Regions from separate parts of the Streptomyces sp. NBC_01260 genome, predicted to be linked through region 3. Evidence: riboswitches for the same ligand, from Rfam matches in the RefSeq annotation. Region 3 holds a riboswitch; each other region holds the start of a gene.
The links. A riboswitch is a leader RNA that binds a small molecule or an ion and turns the genes downstream of it on or off. The one in region 3 is predicted to bind cobalamin.

Region 1 (5,153 bases), 6.3 Mb from region 3:
TGCAGGGCGAGGGCAACGAGGCCGGTCGTGGCGGGGTCCCCGTCGCAGTTTTCGCCGGGCCTGATCAGGATGCTGGTGATCCCGCCGTCGTCGCACTGGAGTTGGGTCAGCCGCTCGACGGTCGCGGCCGGGGGTACGGCGCCGGCGCGCAGCACGGCGAGTACGGCGAGGGCCTGGCCGTCGGCGTACGCGGCGTTACGGAAGTCGCCCTTGGCGGTGCAGCCGGGCGTGGGGCTGCCCGAGTCGGGGCCCGCGGCGCAGACGTTGTCGACGAGGTCGGCGATCAGGTCGTGGCCGCCGAAGTGGTGCGGGTCGGCCTCCGTGGCCTCGGCCAGCAGGGCTAGGCGGGCGGCAGCCGTCGCGTCGGGAGCCTGGTCCTTGCCCGCCGGATACGCGTAGTCGTCGGTGTGGGCGGCGAGAAACGCGGTGACCTTGTCGAGCGTGACGCTGTCGCTGTCCGCGGCGGCCAAGGCGTAGGCGGCCTCGGTGGTCAGCAGGTAGTTGGCGGTGTCGGCGCCGTCGTCCACGACGCGTTCACCGTCTGTGAGTGCGCCCTCGACCCAGGCCGCTGCGGCGGGCACGTTGATCTCGCCTGCCGGGACCGTCGGTGTGCCGCCGGGGTCGGGGCTCTCGGTGCCGCCGCCTCCGGCGCGTACCTCGTCGGGGGTGAAGGCCGGCTTGCCGGTGGTGCCCCCGATGTCCGTGCCGCCGTACACCCAGGCGTCGACGTCGCCGTCCTTGGGCTTGCGGTCCATGGCCCCGTACTGGCTGTAGGTCCACTTGTTCTGGCCCGGCGAGGCGAGCCAGTACGACCAGTAGGCCGTGGCCGGCGGGGTCAGCACGCAGGACTCGGTGTCCGTGGTCGGGTACTGGGTGCCCGAGCCGAGACCGATACGGCAGATGAAGGCCGGGCCGTCGTGCTGGGTGCCCTCCGTGGTGAAACCCGCCTCGTGCAGGAGTTCGTACCCTGTGGTGGGTGTCGCGTCGCAGCCACGCTCGACCCCGCCCCCGAACGGGCCGAAGTCGACAGCGACGATCGCGCCCTTGGAAGGCGTGCAGGCGTCGAGGGGATCAGCCTGCGCCGGGGTCACCGCGACAAACGTCATAGACATGGCAAGCAACAGGAACGCTACGGACATCAAGGACAGAAGCGTTCTGGCCCCCGCCTGCCGCTCTCTTCGCTGTGCGGTCTTCACCACGGCCCCCTCGTTCGGTGTCCGAAGGGACAGGAACGTGGCTGTGGAGCCGTCACCGCGCACGACGTACCGTGGGGCGGCAGGCTGGTCGACCACGCCGTAGTCCGCGACGGCGTTTCTCGCTGAAGATCAAGCTCCAGGCATTCCGGCTCGCCCGGCAGTGCCGGGCCTACGGTTGCGGGTCAGCGCCGGAATCAGACCGGCTTCCCCTGGAACTCAGTGCGTATCAGCCGGATTGCAGCACGCATGTACACGACCCGTCAAGACATGGCCACGGGTGAAGAAGAGCGCTTCACGGGGTGTCTGGCGGGAGCAGACCGACTGGGGTAGCGTCCTGGGCTGCCAGATGGGGGAACCCGGTGAGACTCCGGGGCTGACGCGCAGCGGTAATGGAACGGCTGAGGGCCGTTCCGAGCCCGAATGCCCATACGGCGATGCACCACAGGAAGCCGGTCCACGCGTTCGGGCGGCGGCCCTGCCCGCTGCTGCCCGCCGACCGGTCGGGGCGTGGGTACGGTCTGCGCGCCCCTCATCCCAGGAGCAGGCCATGTCCCGTCACTTGATCCCACGCCGCCTCGCGTTCACGGCGGCCGCCTCCATCGGGGCCTTCTGCCTCAGCGTGCTGCCCGCGGCGGCAACGGCCACGCCCGCGCAGATCGCCACCTCGAAGACCAACGGCGTCACCTACCTCAAGTCCCTCCAGGCCGCCGACGGTTCCTACGCGGGAGCCGGGCTGTCGAACGAGTGGGCGTTCAGCGCGCTCGCCGCCGCGGGCACCGCTGTCGTCGATGTCACACCGGGAGGCGATGCCACGAAGAACGCGAGATCCGTGTACCGCACCCTTCTCTCCACAACGAGTTGGCCTTCCACGACACCCGTGGTCACGGACTACGAGCGGGCGGCTCTCAACGCCTACGCGGCCGGCATCGACCCCTCCCGGGTCTCCGCGTCCCGCAACCTCATCGGTGACATCTACAGCTATTGGCAGACATCCGAGCCGGGCTACTTCGGACCCTCGGCCAACTTCAACGGCACCGTGTTCGCCGCACTCGCCCTCGGCGGCGCCAAGACACAGGCAGGGGCCCAGCGCATACCCCAGGCCCTGCGCGATTCCCTGATCACGCGCGTCCGCGCCAACCAGCACAACGACGGCGGCTGGAACTACAGCAAGGCGGAAGGCGACCCGAGTCAGCTCGGCGCGACCAGCGACATCGACATGACCGGGGCCGCCATGGCCGCGCTCTGCGTCTCCGGGGTACCGAACACCGACACGGACATCGCCCAGGCCAAGGCGTTCCTCAAGAGCAAGCTGGTGCCCGGCAGCGGTGCGTTCAATGCCATGTTCGGCGTCAACACCGATTCCAACGGCTGGGCCGTCTCGGGCCTCAACGCCTGCGGCATCAACGCGCAGACCGGCGACTTCCTCACCTCCGCGGGCAAGACGCCGGTGGACTTTCTCATCGCCCAGCAGTTCAACCCCGGCGGCGGCTTCAAGTACCTGCCCAGCGACACAGCCCCCGCGGCCTATGCATCGATCGACGGCCTGCGCGCTGTCGCCGGCGGCGGCTTCACCTCCACTCCCCCGGTGCCGACGACCAGCGGCGCCACACAGTGGGTAGCGCAGGGAACGCTCACCTCGGGCACGGCCACGAAGCTCGCCCTGACCGTGGACGACGGCGCGGGGAACCTGAAGGTCTGCTCCGTCGCCCTCACACCCACGGGAACCACGACCACCCTCGGGACAGTCCTGGACGCGGCCACCGGCGCGGCCACCCCGTCCGGCTGCGTGACCGCCGTGACCCCGTCGTCGGGCACCGGCACGATCACCACTGTCAACGGCAAGGCCAACAGCGGGTCCAACACCTGGAAGGCCAGCGTCGACGGCTCCGCGTTCGCCTCCGCCAGCCGGAGCAAGGTGATCAACGCGGGCGACACCATCGCCCTGCGCTGGGGCGCCTGAGCCTCCGGCGCGACGGCGACCTGAGCTACCTGCAGTTCACCGACGAGGGACGCGAACTGCTGGCGAAGGTGCTCCCCGGCCATGTCGCGGTCGTCCAGAAGGGCATGTTCGACGCACTGGACGAGCCCCGGACCGAGGCGCTGGCCGATGCCCTCGGCGCCGTCCGTGACCGGCTCCGCACGCTGACGCCGTCCTCCGCCGAACGCCGCCGCAGCCGCGGCTGAACCACCCGCCCGCGGGCGCCACCGTGTCCGCCCCCGCCGGCCGCCGCCCCTGGGCGCCGGGCGGGTGCAAGGCCGTCAGGCGTCGGCGTGCGGCAGCCAACGGCCATCGGTCGTCAGGCGTTCGGCCTGTTCGGGGCCGCTGCCGCCCGGTTCGTACGGCAGAGGAGCCGTGCCGGGGTCGAGGATGTCGCCGACGATGCGCCAGCTCTCCTCGACGAGGTCCATCCGGGTGAAACGGCGGGGATCCCCGGCGAGGGCGTCGGCGAGGACGTACTCGTAGGCGGTCACGTTGTCGCCGCTCAGGCCGGTGAAGTCCACGGCCGCGGTGACCGGCTCCACCTGGGAGGGGTCGCCGGGGCGCTGGACGAACAGGTGGAAGGAGGCGCCGGGGCGGGGGCTGATCCTCAGGCGTACCAGGTCGGGAGTCGCGTCCTGGGTGCAGGCCGTGTGGTAGTAGCGCGGGGTCGGCCGGTGGAACTCGACAACGATCTCGGTCGCCGTCCTGGCAAGGGCCTTGCCCGTCCGGATGGTGAACGGAACGCCGGCCCAGCGGTCCGTGTCGACCCAGGTCCGCAACGCGGCATAGGTCTCGGTCCGCGACTGCGGCCGCACCCCCGGCACGTCCAGGTATCCCGCGTACTGGCCGAGTACGCAGTCCTCGGGGAGCACGGTGCGCACGGCCTTCAGCGCCCGTACCCGCTCGTTGAGGATGTCCTGGGCGGAGCCCGTGCGCGGTGCCTCCATCACGAAGTACGCCAGCATCTGCAGCAGATGGTTCTGCACGACGTCGCGCAGGGCGCCGGTGCTGTCGTAGAAGCCGCCGCGGTCCTCGACGCCGAAGTCCTCGGCCAGGGTGATCTGCACACTGCGCATCAGCGGACGCTGGAGTACCCCGCTGAGCATCGTGTTGGCGAAGCGGAACGCGAGCAGGTTCTCCACCGCGTCCTTCCCCAGGAAGTGGTCGACCCGCAGCAGCCGCTCGTCGGGAAAGTGCCGGGTCAGGTCCGCCTGAAGGGCGCGTGCGGAGGCCAGGTCCTGACCGAAGGGCTTCTCCACAGCCAGCCGTGCTTCACCGTTCAGTCCCGCCTGGGCCAGGCGTTCGGCAGCACGCGCGTACAGGTTGGGCGGGATGGCCAGGTAGTGGACCAGGATGCGGCAGCCGTCGGCCTGTTCCGCGATGGACCGGAAGCTCCCGGGGTCGTCGTAGTCGATGGTGGCAAGCCGCAGCGCACCGGCGAAGCGGGCGAAGTCGCCCTCGTCGAAGGGACCGTGGTCGGCGACGCTGTCGTGGGCGTGCGCGCGCAGTCGCTCCAGCGTCCAGCCGCCGTGGGTGACACCGACGACCCGCTCGGGGAGGAAGCCCCGGAGCGAGAGCCGGAAGAGGGCGGGCAGCAGCATCTTCTTGGCCAGGTCGCCGGTGATCCCGAACAGGACCAGTGCGTCACCGCGTCCCGGTGTGGTGCTGGTCATGGCGTGTTGCCTCCGCGTTCCGGGGGGCCTCGCCTGCCGCAATCCGCCCGCGCGGCGGCAGGCCCCGGCTGGCTGTCCCGGCTCCCAGTGTGGTCAAGGGGGAAGGGACTGTCGCGCGGTGCGCGTCGGCGTTGCGCCATCCGTGACGCGTGGGCCCTCAGTGCGAGGGGCGGCCGTCTGCCGCTCGACAGTGGTTCCGCCCGCCTCGCGGGGCCGCGTTCATCGACACGCCGGACTGTAATCTGTTGCAGACTGGAAACATATTGCCTTGGCCCAGCGCAGGGCGCGGACGCCAAGGTGCGC
Region 2 (5,153 bases), 4.2 Mb from region 3:
AGCAGGTTCTTGGTCTCGTTGGAGCTCATTACTGGCAGGCCTCGCAGGACTCGGGGTTTTCCAGGGAGCAGGCGATCGCGTCCGCGTCGGGCGCGGCCGCCTGCTGTACGGGAATGGGGGCGGCGGCGGTCTGGCCGGACGCGGCACGGGCGATCCGGGTCGCCGGGCGCGAGCGCAGGTAGTACGTCGTCTTCAGCCCCTGCTTCCAGGCGTACGCGTACATCGAGGAGAGCTTGCCGATCGTCGGCGTCTCCAGGAACAGGTTCAGCGACTGGCTCTGGTCGAGGAACGGCGTACGGGCCGCCGCCATGTCGATCAGTCCGCGCTGCGGGATCTCCCACGCCGTGCGGTACAGCGCCCGCACGTCCTCCGGGATCCAGGCGAAGCCCTGCACCGAACCGCTCGCCTCGCGCAGCGCCTCACGGGACCGCGCGTCCCACACGCCGAGCTTCTTCAGCTCGTCGACGAGGTAGGCGTTGACCTGGAGGAACTCACCGCTGAGCGTCTCGCGCTTGAAGAGGTTGGATACCTGCGGCTCGATGCACTCGTAGACGCCCGCGATCGAGGCGATCGTCGCCGTCGGCGCGATGGCGAGCAGCAGCGAATTGCGCATGCCCGTCGTCGCGACCCGGGCGCGCAGCGCGTCCCAGCGCTCCGGCCAGTTCAGCTCGGTGTCGTAGTGGTCCGGGTGCAGCACACCGCGGGCGGCCCGCGTCTCGGACCAGGCGGGGAGCGGACCCGACCGCTCGGCGAGGTCGCAGGACGCCTCGTACGCGGCGAGCATGATCCGCTCGGAGATCTTCGTCGACAGGGCCCGTGCCTCGGCTGAGTCGAACGGCAGGCGCAGCTGGAAGAAGACGTCCTGAAGGCCCATCGCGCCCAGGCCCACCGGCCGCCAGCGGGCGTTGGAGCGGCCCGCCTGCTCGGTCGGGTAGAAGTTGATGTCGACGACCCGGTCGAGGAAGGTCACGGCGGTACGGACGGTGGCGTCCAGACGCTCCCAGTCGATGGTGCCGTCGGCGACGAACGCGCCGAGGTTGACCGAACCCAGGTTGCACACGGCCGTCTCGCCGTCGTCGGTGACTTCGAGGATCTCCGTGCACAGGTTCGAGGAGTGCACGACGCGACCGGGCTCGGCGGTCTGGTTCGCGGTCCGGTTGGAGGCGTCCTTGAACGTCATCCAGCCCTGGCCGGTCTGCGCGAGCGTCCGCATCATCCGGCCGTACAGCTCACGGGCCGGCATCGTCTTGCGGGCCAGGCCCTTGGCCTCGGCCGCCCGGTACGCGGCGTCGAACGCGTCGCCCCACAGGTCGACCAGTTCGGGCACGTCGGCCGGGGAGAACAGCGACCAGGTGCCGTCCGCGTCGACCCGGCGCATGAACTCGTCCGGGATCCAGTGCGCCAGGTTGAGGTTGTGCGTGCGCCGCTGGTCCTCACCGGTGTTGTCGCGCAGCTCCAGGAACTCCTCGATGTCCGCGTGCCAGGTCTCCAGGTAGACCGCGGCCGCGCCCTTGCGCCGGCCGCCCTGGTTCACCGCGGCGACGGAGGCGTCCAGCGTCTTCAGGAACGGCACGATGCCGTTGGAGTGCCCGTTGGTGCCCCGGATCAGCGAACCGCGGGCGCGGATACGGGAGTACGAGAGGCCGATGCCGCCCGCGTGCTTGGACAGCCGCGCCACCTGGTGGTAGCGGTCGTAGATCGAGTCCAGCTCGTCCAGCGGCGAGTCCAGCAGATAGCAGGAGGACATCTGCGGGTGCCGGGTGCCGGAGTTGAAGAGCGTGGGGGAGGAGGGCAGGTAGTCCAGCCGGCTCATCAGCCGGTACAGCGCGGCGACCTCGTCCAGGGCGCGCTCGGAGTTGTCCTCGGCGAGCCCGGCGGCGACGCGCAGCATGAAGTGCTGCGGGGTCTCGACGACCTGGCGGGTGAGCGGGTGGCGCAGCAGATAGCGGCTGTGCAGGGTGCGCAGCCCGAAGTAGCCGAAGCGGTCGTCGGCGCCGTCGGCGAGGGCCTGTGCCACCAGCGCGTCGAGAGCGGCCGCGTGGAGCGTCACGAACTCGGCGGTGCGCTCCGCGATCAGACCCTCGCGGTGTCCGACGGAGACCGACGCGGAGAAGGACGTCGCGCCCTGCCCGGCCGCCTCGTCCGCGATGGTGCGGGTGAGGAGGCGGGCGGCGAGCCGGGAGTAGGCGGGGTCCTCGGAGATCAGGCCCGCGGCGGCCTCGGTGGCCAGCGAGCGCAGCTCGGCCTCGTCCGACCGGGCGTTGCGGCCGCGCAGTGCGGCGCCGGCGACGCGTCCGGGGTCGGTGTCGGGCAGATCCGCGGTGAGGTCGGTGAGGGTCCGCAGCAACGCGGTTCCCGGTCCGTCCTTCGCGGGTGCTGCGGACCGGTCCGTTCCGAAATCGGCTGCTTCGGACTCGGCCGCTGAAACCGGATCGGCTGGCGCGATGGTCACGTGGTGCTCTCCCTCGCTCGGCTCTGGGCCGGCGGGGGAACGGGGGCAGCCGGGCGGAGCCGGGCCCTGGGCGGGGCAGCACTCCGTGCGGCGTCCACCGGCCCATCCACGAGGCCCGGACGTCTGGGCATCCGGATCGGTCGAGCCGGATGCGCTGTCGGCAGGTCCTCGGACTCACGGGTGCACAAAAGCGCACCGAACACACCGTTGCGGGACAGTTCCGGATTCGCACCGGATTTCCCTGCGGCGACAGCGAGCACGAGCATACATGTGGGGGCAGTCGGATGCGGCAGCCCCCATATGTTGTGTCGCGCCACCTAACGGCGGGATGTCATGACTTCGGCGGGAGGTCCAGGCGGTACGTCAGCAGCGAGAGCCCGTCGATGGGATACCAGTCCCTTTCGGGGGTCCGCACGAAGCCGAGGCGCCCGTAGATCCTATGGGCGCCGTGCATGGCCGGCTGCGTCGACAGGGCGATCCCCGTGACCCCCGCGGTGGCCCGTGCGCGGTCGATACAGGCCCGGACGAGCGCCTCGCCCGCCCCGGCCCCGCGGGTCTCGCGGGAGACCGCGAGCATCCGGAACTCGGCCTCGTCCGCGGCCGCGATGTCCGCCCACCGGTTCCCCGGCGGGGCGTACGTCACGCCGCCCAGCACCCGCCCCCGCGCGTCCGCCGCGACGAGCACCTCGGCCTCGGCGGCCCGCCGGGCGACGTCCCGCAGCTGCACCAGATACGGATCGTCGGCGCCGAAGTCCAGCAGCCCGTCGCCGAGATAGGCCTCGGCGGTGATCTGGCCGAGGACCGCGTGCTCGGCCGGCTCGACCGGCCTGATCGTTATGTCCATGCGCGGAAGTCTGCCGCACGCCGCGGGCCCGGTCGCGGGAATTGCCGGGCACGCCCGGTCCCCGCGTCCGGCACGCGGAAGGGCCGCCGCGCCTTCCGGAGGGAGGATGCGACGGCCCGTACGTCCCGCGCGGGTGCTCCGCGGTCAGTGACCGCCCGGCGCCCCGGCCGTGGCCGGCGGGAGCTCCGCCTTCACGCCCGGGTCGCCCGCGTCCGCGGTGTAGTCGTCGGGAGAGGTCTCGTCGACCCCGGCGGGCGCCTTCACGGCGTTCAGGACGAAGGTGAGGACGACGGTGACCACGACGTTCAGCACGAACGCCGTCAGGCCGATGTAGCCGATCTCACCGATGCCCGGGATCTCCTTGGACGAGCCGCCGAAGTGCGCCTGGGTGGGGCTGGCGACCCCGTAGGCGGCGGCCGTGCCGTAGACCATGCCGACCGCCCAGCCCGCGAGGAGGGCCCAGCGGTGGAACCACCGGGTGAACAGGCCGCCGACCAGGGACGGCATCGTCTGGAGGATCCAGATCCCGCCGAGCAGCTGGAAGTTGATCGCGACCGTCTTGTCCATGGTGAGGACGAAGGCGAGCGCGCCGACCTTCACCAGCAGCGACACCAGCTTGGAGACCCTGGTCTCCTGCGCGGGGGTCGCGTCGGGCTTCAGGAAGTCCTTGTAGATGTTCCGGGTGAACAGGTTCGCCGCCGCGATCGACATGATCGCCGCGGGGACCAGTGCGCCGATGCCGATGGCGGCGAAGGCCACCCCCGCGAACCAGTCGGGGAACATGTCCTCGAAGAGCTGCGGGATCGCCAGCTGGCCGTTGTCCACCTTGACCCCGGCGGCGATCGCCATGAAGCCGAGCAGCGCGAGCAGTCCCAGCATCAGCGAGTACAGCGGCAGGATCGTGGTGTTGCGGCGGATCACGTTGCGGCTGCGGCTGGAGAGCGTCGCCGTGATCGAGTGCGGGTACATGAAGAGCGCCAGCGCCGAGCCCAACGCCAGTGTGGCGTAACCCCACTGGCCGTTCACGCCGGGTGCGAGCGCGCCGGTCGGCTTGCCTCCCGGCGGGCCCGCGAACTTCTCCTGGGCGGCGGCGAAGATGTCGTCGAAGCCGCCGAGCTTGATCGGGATGTAGATGATCGCCACGGCGATGACGAGGTAGATCAGCCCGTCCTTGACGAACGCGATCAGCGCGGGCGCGCGCAGGCCCGAGGAGTACGTGTACGCGGCGAGCACCGCGAACGCGATCAGCAGCGGCAGGTCCTTGATGAACCAGTGGGTGTTCTCCCCGCCGCCGACGCCCATCACGTCGAGCACCGCCTGGATGCCGACGAGTTGGAGCGCGATGTACGGCATGGTGGCGAGGATGCCGGTGACGGCGACGGCGAGCGAGAGCCCCTTGGAGCCGAACCGGCCGCGGACGAAGTCCGAGGTGGTGACGTAGCCGTGCTTGTGCGACACCGACCACAGACGCGGCAGGAAGGTGAAGATCAGCGGGTACACCAGGATGGTGTAGGGGACCGCGAAGAAGCCGGCCGCGCCGGCCGCGTAGACAGCCGCGGGTACGGCGACGAAGGTGTACGCGGTGTAGAGGTCGCCGCCGAGCAGGAACCAGGTGACCCAGGTGCCGAACGACCGTCCGCCCAGGCCCCATTCGTCGAGGCTGGCCTCGTTCTCGGCCTTGCGCCACCGGGCTGCCATGAAGCCGACGACCGTGACGGCCAGGAAGAAGAAGATGAAGACGCCGAGCGCGACGCCGTTCACGCCGTCCTTCATACCGACGCACCCCCCTTGCGGGCGCGCTGGTCACGCTGCCACAGCTTGTACGCGGTCATCGTGAGCGCGGTCGAGATCAGCACC
Region 3 (5,153 bases):
CACGGCCAAATGGAGCGACGGCACTCCGATTGGAGTCACCACAACGCCCTGTCCAGTTCATCTTCCGTTCACCCAGGTTGCCTACGTTCCTCGTGCCACTGACGTCGAACGATTGCCTGGGTAAATGGAACACATCACGCTGCTGCTCGCGATTGTGATCGTGACAGCTCTAGTGTTCGATTTCACGAACGGTTTCCACGACACCGCCAACGCGATGGCCACGACCATCTCGACCGGCGCACTCAAACCCAAGACAGCGGTGGCGATGTCCGCCGTTCTCAACCTCGTCGGCGCGTTCCTGTCGGTGGAGGTCGCCAAGACGATCTCCGGCGGGATCATCAACGAGAACGGCCTCAGAACCGAGGTCATCTTCGCGGCGCTCGTCGGCGCCATCCTGTGGAATCTGCTGACCTGGCTGGTCGGACTCCCGTCCAGCTCCTCCCACGCCCTCTTCGGCGGTCTGATCGGCGCCGCGGTGATGTCCGCGGGCTGGTCGTCGGTCGACGGCGGCACGGTCGTCACCAAGGTGCTGCTCCCCGCGGTCGCCGCCCCGGTCGTCGCCGGTCTGGCCGCGCTGCTGGCCACCAAGCTGACGTACCGGATCGGCGGGAAGGTCCGTAACGGCGCCCAGGAGAAGGCCACCGCCAAGGGCTACCGCGCCGGGCAGATCGCCTCCGCCGGGCTGGTCTCCCTCGCGCACGGCACCAACGACGCGCAGAAGACCATGGGCATCATCACGCTGGCCCTGGTCACCGGCGGGGTGCTCTCCCCCGGTTCGAACCCGCCGGTCTGGGTCATCGTCAGCGCCGGTCTGGCCATCGCGCTCGGCACCTACCTGGGCGGCTGGCGCATCATCCGCACCATGGGCAGCGGCCTCACCGACCTCAAGCCGCCGCAGGGCTTCGCCGCCCAGACCAGTGCGGCCACGGTCATCCTGGCCTCCTCGCACCTCGGCTTCTCCCTCTCCACCACCCAGTCCTGCTCCGGCGCCGTGATGGGCGCGGGCCTCGGCCGCCGGGGCGGTGTGGTCCGCTGGTCCACCGCCACCCGGATGTTCGTCGCCTGGGGTCTGACCCTGCCGGCCGCCGGTCTGGTCGGGGCGGGGGCGGAGTTCCTCACCAAGCAGGGCACCTGGGGTGTCGTGCTCGTCGCCGTGCTGCTGGTCGCGGGCTCCGGAGCGATCTGGATCCTGTCGCGCCGCCGGCCGGTCGGCCACGGCGATGTCGCGCCCGGCGGCCAGGACGGCGCTCCCCTCGCGGGCGACGCCGAACCCGCGGGCGTCGTCACCACGGCCATCGCGGCCGTCAGCCCGCCGCCCACCGCGGCCCAGGCGCAGCAGGACCTCAAGACCACCATCCCGGCCCCCGCCGGACCCGTGGCCGACCCGGCGCGACCCGCCACGGTGTGAGAGCGTCCGGGAACCGGGGGCGGCGTCGCGGGACGGGGCACGCGGATCTCCCGCGTTGCCGTCGGTCGATATGGCTCCGCCAGACCTCCCTCCCGCGCCTTGCGGCCGCACGCACCCCGGTCCCGCTCCTTCTCCCGCCCCCCGATTCCCGGACGCTCTAAGGACACATCCCCATGAACATCGACTGGGCAGCCCTCGGCACCGTCTTCGGTGTCTCTCTCGTCGCCACCGTCGCCCTGGTGGGCCTCTTCACCCTGGGCATCGTCGGCCTCTCCAAGCAGCCGGAACCGGCCGCGCAGGGCGGGCAGGCCGGCGGGTCCCTGATGCTGGCCCGCGCGGGCGCGTACGTCTGCTTCGGGCTGTGCGCGGCGGCGGTGGCCTACGGGATCTACATGATCGTCGCCTGACGGCCTCCGGGCCCCCGCAGGCCCCTTCCCGCTCCTGCTCATCGGGCCGGACGCACCTCGGGTGCGTCCGGCCCGATGTGGGTCTCAGCACACTGCACCGTCGCAGGTCAACGGTAGGTTGACTGACGTTCGCGGAGCGTGGTGGACTGCCGGAGCCATTACGGCGACAGCAGAGGAAGCCGGTGCGAATCCGGCGCGGTCCCGCCACTGTCACCGGGGAGCAGTCCCCCACCACCGGAAGTCACGGTCCACGCCAAGCGGACTGGAAGACCGGGGGAACTGCGGATCCGGGAGCCAGGAGACTCTCGTCGCCGGTCACGTCGAACCAGGGCGCGGACCCTGAGTGAGGACATATCGCCATGCCCGGCCGCCGTGCGTCCGTATCCGTGCCGCCCCTGCCACCAACTGCCCGCACGAGGGCCCTTCGAGGCGCAACGGCCGGCTGAACCGTGCGTGCCGATCGCATTTTCGCGTACGGCGCCACGGCCGGTCTGATCGGCGATCTGCTGCTCGGTGATCCCCGCCGGGGACATCCGGTCGCCGCCTTCGGGCGGGCCGCGGCAGGCGTCGAACGCCGTCTGTGGCGCGACCACCGCGGGTGGGGCGCACTGCACACCCTGGTCTGCGCCGGAGGCGCTGCCGGGGGTGCCGCGCTGGCCGCCCGCGCGCTGCGCCGCCGTCCCGCCGCGTCCGTGGCCCTGACCGCCGCCGCCACCTGGTCCGTCGTCGGCGGTACGTCGCTGGGGCGCGAGGCCCGGTCCATCGGTGACGCCCTCGCCGCGGGGGACCTCGGCCTGGCCCGTGAGCGGCTGCCCCATCTGTGCGGCCGCGACCCGCAGTCCCTGGACGGACCGCAGATCGCCCGCGCCGTGGTGGAGTCCGTCGCCGAGAACACCTCGGACGCCGTGGTCGGCGCCCTGGTGTGGGGTGCGCTGGGCGGGGTCCCCGGACTCGTCGGCTTCCGGGCCGCCAACACCCTCGACGCCATGGTCGGCCACAAGTCGCCCCGCTACCTGCGCTACGGCTGGGCCTCGGCCCGCCTCGACGACCTCGCGGGCTGGCCGGGCGCCCGGCTGACGGCGCTGCTCGCGGTAGCAGCCGGGGGCCGGCCCCGGGGAGCGCTGCGGGCCTGGCGGGCGGATGCCGCCAAGCACCCGAGCCCCAACGCGGGCCCCGTGGAGGCCTCCTTCGCGGGCGCCCTCGGCGTACGGCTCGGCGGCACCCTCGCCTACGGCGGCCGCGTCGAGCACCGCCCCGTGCTCAACGGGGAGACGGGCCGGGCGGTGGAGACCGAGGACATCGAACGCGCCGTACGGCTGTCGCGCCGGATCGGTGCGCTGGCCCTCGGCGTGAGCGTGGCGGCCCGGCCGGTCGCCGCCGCGGCCGCACGACGGATCACCTCGACGCGCGGCGCGGGGCCGGACGCCCCGGGTGCGCGCACCTCAGGACGGAGACCGACATGAGCGGCGGACTGCTGGTCGCCGGGACCACCTCGGACGCGGGCAAGAGCGTCGTCACGGCGGGCATCTGCCGCTGGCTGGTGCGCCGGGGCGTGAAGGTGGCGCCCTTCAAGGCGCAGAACATGTCCCTGAACTCCTTCGTCACCCGCGGGGGCGCCGAGATAGGCCGGGCCCAGGCCATGCAGGCCCAGGCCGCGCGGGTGGAGCCGACCGCGCTGATGAACCCGGTGCTGCTCAAGCCCGGCAGCGACCGCTCCAGCCAGGTCGTCCTGATGGGGCGCGCGGTCGGCGAGATGAGCGCCCGCGGCTACCACGGCGGCAGACAGGAGCAGTTGCTGTCCACCGTCGTGGACTGCCTGGAGCAGCTCCGGGGCACGTATGACGCGGTGATCTGCGAGGGCGCGGGCAGTCCGGCCGAGATCAATCTGCGGCGCACGGACATCGTGAACATGGGCATCGCGCGGGCGGCCCGCTTCCCGGTGATGGTCGTCGGAGACATCGACCGCGGCGGGGTCTTCGCGTCGTTCTTCGGTACGACGGCGCTGCTCGCCGCCGAGGACCAGGCGCTGATCGCCGGCTACCTGGTCAACAAGTTCCGCGGGGACGTGTCGCTGCTCGAACCCGGCCTGGACATGCTGCGCGATCTCACCGGACGGCCGACGTACGGGGTGCTGCCGTTCGCCCACGGCCTCGGCATCGACGAGGAGGACGGGCTGCGGGTCTCGCTGCGCGGCACCGTACGGGAGTCGGTCGTCGCCCCGCCGCACGGCGAGGACGTCCTGCGCGTCGCCGTGTGCGCGGTGCCCCTGATGTCGAACTTCACCGACGTCGACGCGCTGGCCGCCGAACCGGGAGTCGTCGTGCGGTTCGTGGACCGCGCCGAGGAACTGTCCGACGCCGACCTCGTCATCGTGCCCGGCACCCGCGGCACCGTGAAGGCGCTGGCCTGGCTGCGCGAGCGCGGGCTCGCCGACGCGCTGCTGCGGCGCGCCGCCGAGGGCCGCCCGGTCCTCGGCATCTGCGGCGGCTACCAGATCCTGGGCGAACACATCGAGGACGAGGTGGAGTCGCGCGCCGGGCAGGTCGACGCGCTCGGGCTGCTGCCCGTACGCATCCGCTTCGACCGTGAGAAGACCCTCGCCCGGCCGGTCGGCGAGGCGCTCGGTGCCCCCGTCGAGGGGTACGAGATCCACCACGGCGTCGCCGAGGTGCGGGGCGGCGAGCCGTTCCTCACCGACGGGCTGGGGCAGCGCCTCGACGGCTGCCGGTCCGGCGCCGTATGGGGCACCCACTGGCACGGCTCGCTGGAGAGCGACGCGTTCCGCCGCCGCTTCCTGACCGAGATCGCGCGGGCCTCCGGCCGCCGGTTCGTGCCCGCCCCCGACACCTGCTTCGCCGAGCTGCGCGAGGAGCAGCTCGACCGCCTCGGCGACCTGATCGAAGAACACGCGGACACCGATGCGCTGTGGCGTCTCATCGAGTCGGGCGCGCCGACGGGACTTCCCTTCATCGCCCCCGGAGCACCCGCGGCACCTGAAGCACCTGGAACCCGAAGGTGAGGGGACCGCGCCCCCTGGCCCCCGCCGCTCCATCGCCGCAGGGGCTCCAACGCCCGCCGCAACCGCTGGAATCCGCCGCCACCAAGGAGGCCTCGTGAGTACGCCGTATCCCTTCACCGCCATCGTCGGGCAGGACGATCTCCGCCTCGGCCTGCTGCTCAACGCCATCTCGCCGGCCGTCGGCGGGGTGCTGGTGCGCGGCGAGAAGGGCACCGCCAAGTCCACCGCCGTGCGCGCACTGGCCGCGCTCATGCCGCAGGTGTCCGTCGTCCCCGGATGCCGGTTCTCCTGCGACCCCGTGTCGCCCGATCCGGCGTGT

Region 1: linked by a shared signal. The riboswitch ahead of OG322_RS02070 (hypothetical protein) and the one ahead of OG322_RS30030 (cobalamin biosynthesis protein) in region 3 are both predicted to bind cobalamin.
Region 2: linked by a shared signal. The riboswitch ahead of OG322_RS11010 (ribonucleoside-diphosphate reductase subunit alpha) and the one ahead of OG322_RS30030 (cobalamin biosynthesis protein) in region 3 are both predicted to bind cobalamin.

The regions. Positions count from the first base shown of each region.
Region 1 is NZ_CP108464.1:459,062-464,214, forward strand. Features, by position in the region: gene OG322_RS02065 (prenyltransferase/squalene oxidase repeat-containing protein) at 1-1,139, opposite strand, end outside; cobalamin riboswitch at 1,336-1,405, opposite strand; cobalamin riboswitch at 1,509-1,636, shown strand; gene OG322_RS02070 (hypothetical protein) at 1,744-3,156, shown strand; gene OG322_RS02075 (hypothetical protein) at 3,225-3,380, shown strand; gene zwf (glucose-6-phosphate dehydrogenase) at 3,456-4,850, opposite strand.
Region 2 is NZ_CP108464.1:2,575,513-2,580,665, reverse strand. Features, by position in the region: gene OG322_RS11015 (ribonucleotide-diphosphate reductase subunit beta) at 1-29, opposite strand, end outside; gene OG322_RS11010 (ribonucleoside-diphosphate reductase subunit alpha) at 29-2,452, opposite strand; cobalamin riboswitch at 2,595-2,718, opposite strand; gene OG322_RS11005 (GNAT family N-acetyltransferase) at 2,784-3,296, opposite strand; gene mctP (monocarboxylate uptake permease MctP) at 3,441-5,069, opposite strand; gene OG322_RS10995 (DUF3311 domain-containing protein) at 5,066-5,153, opposite strand, start outside.
Region 3 is NZ_CP108464.1:6,732,235-6,737,387, reverse strand. Features, by position in the region: gene OG322_RS30040 (inorganic phosphate transporter) at 125-1,408, shown strand; gene OG322_RS30035 (hypothetical protein) at 1,582-1,815, shown strand; cobalamin riboswitch at 1,988-2,120, shown strand; gene OG322_RS30030 (cobalamin biosynthesis protein) at 2,265-3,278, shown strand; gene OG322_RS30025 (cobyric acid synthase) at 3,275-4,834, shown strand; gene OG322_RS30020 (putative cobaltochelatase) at 4,929-5,153, shown strand, end outside.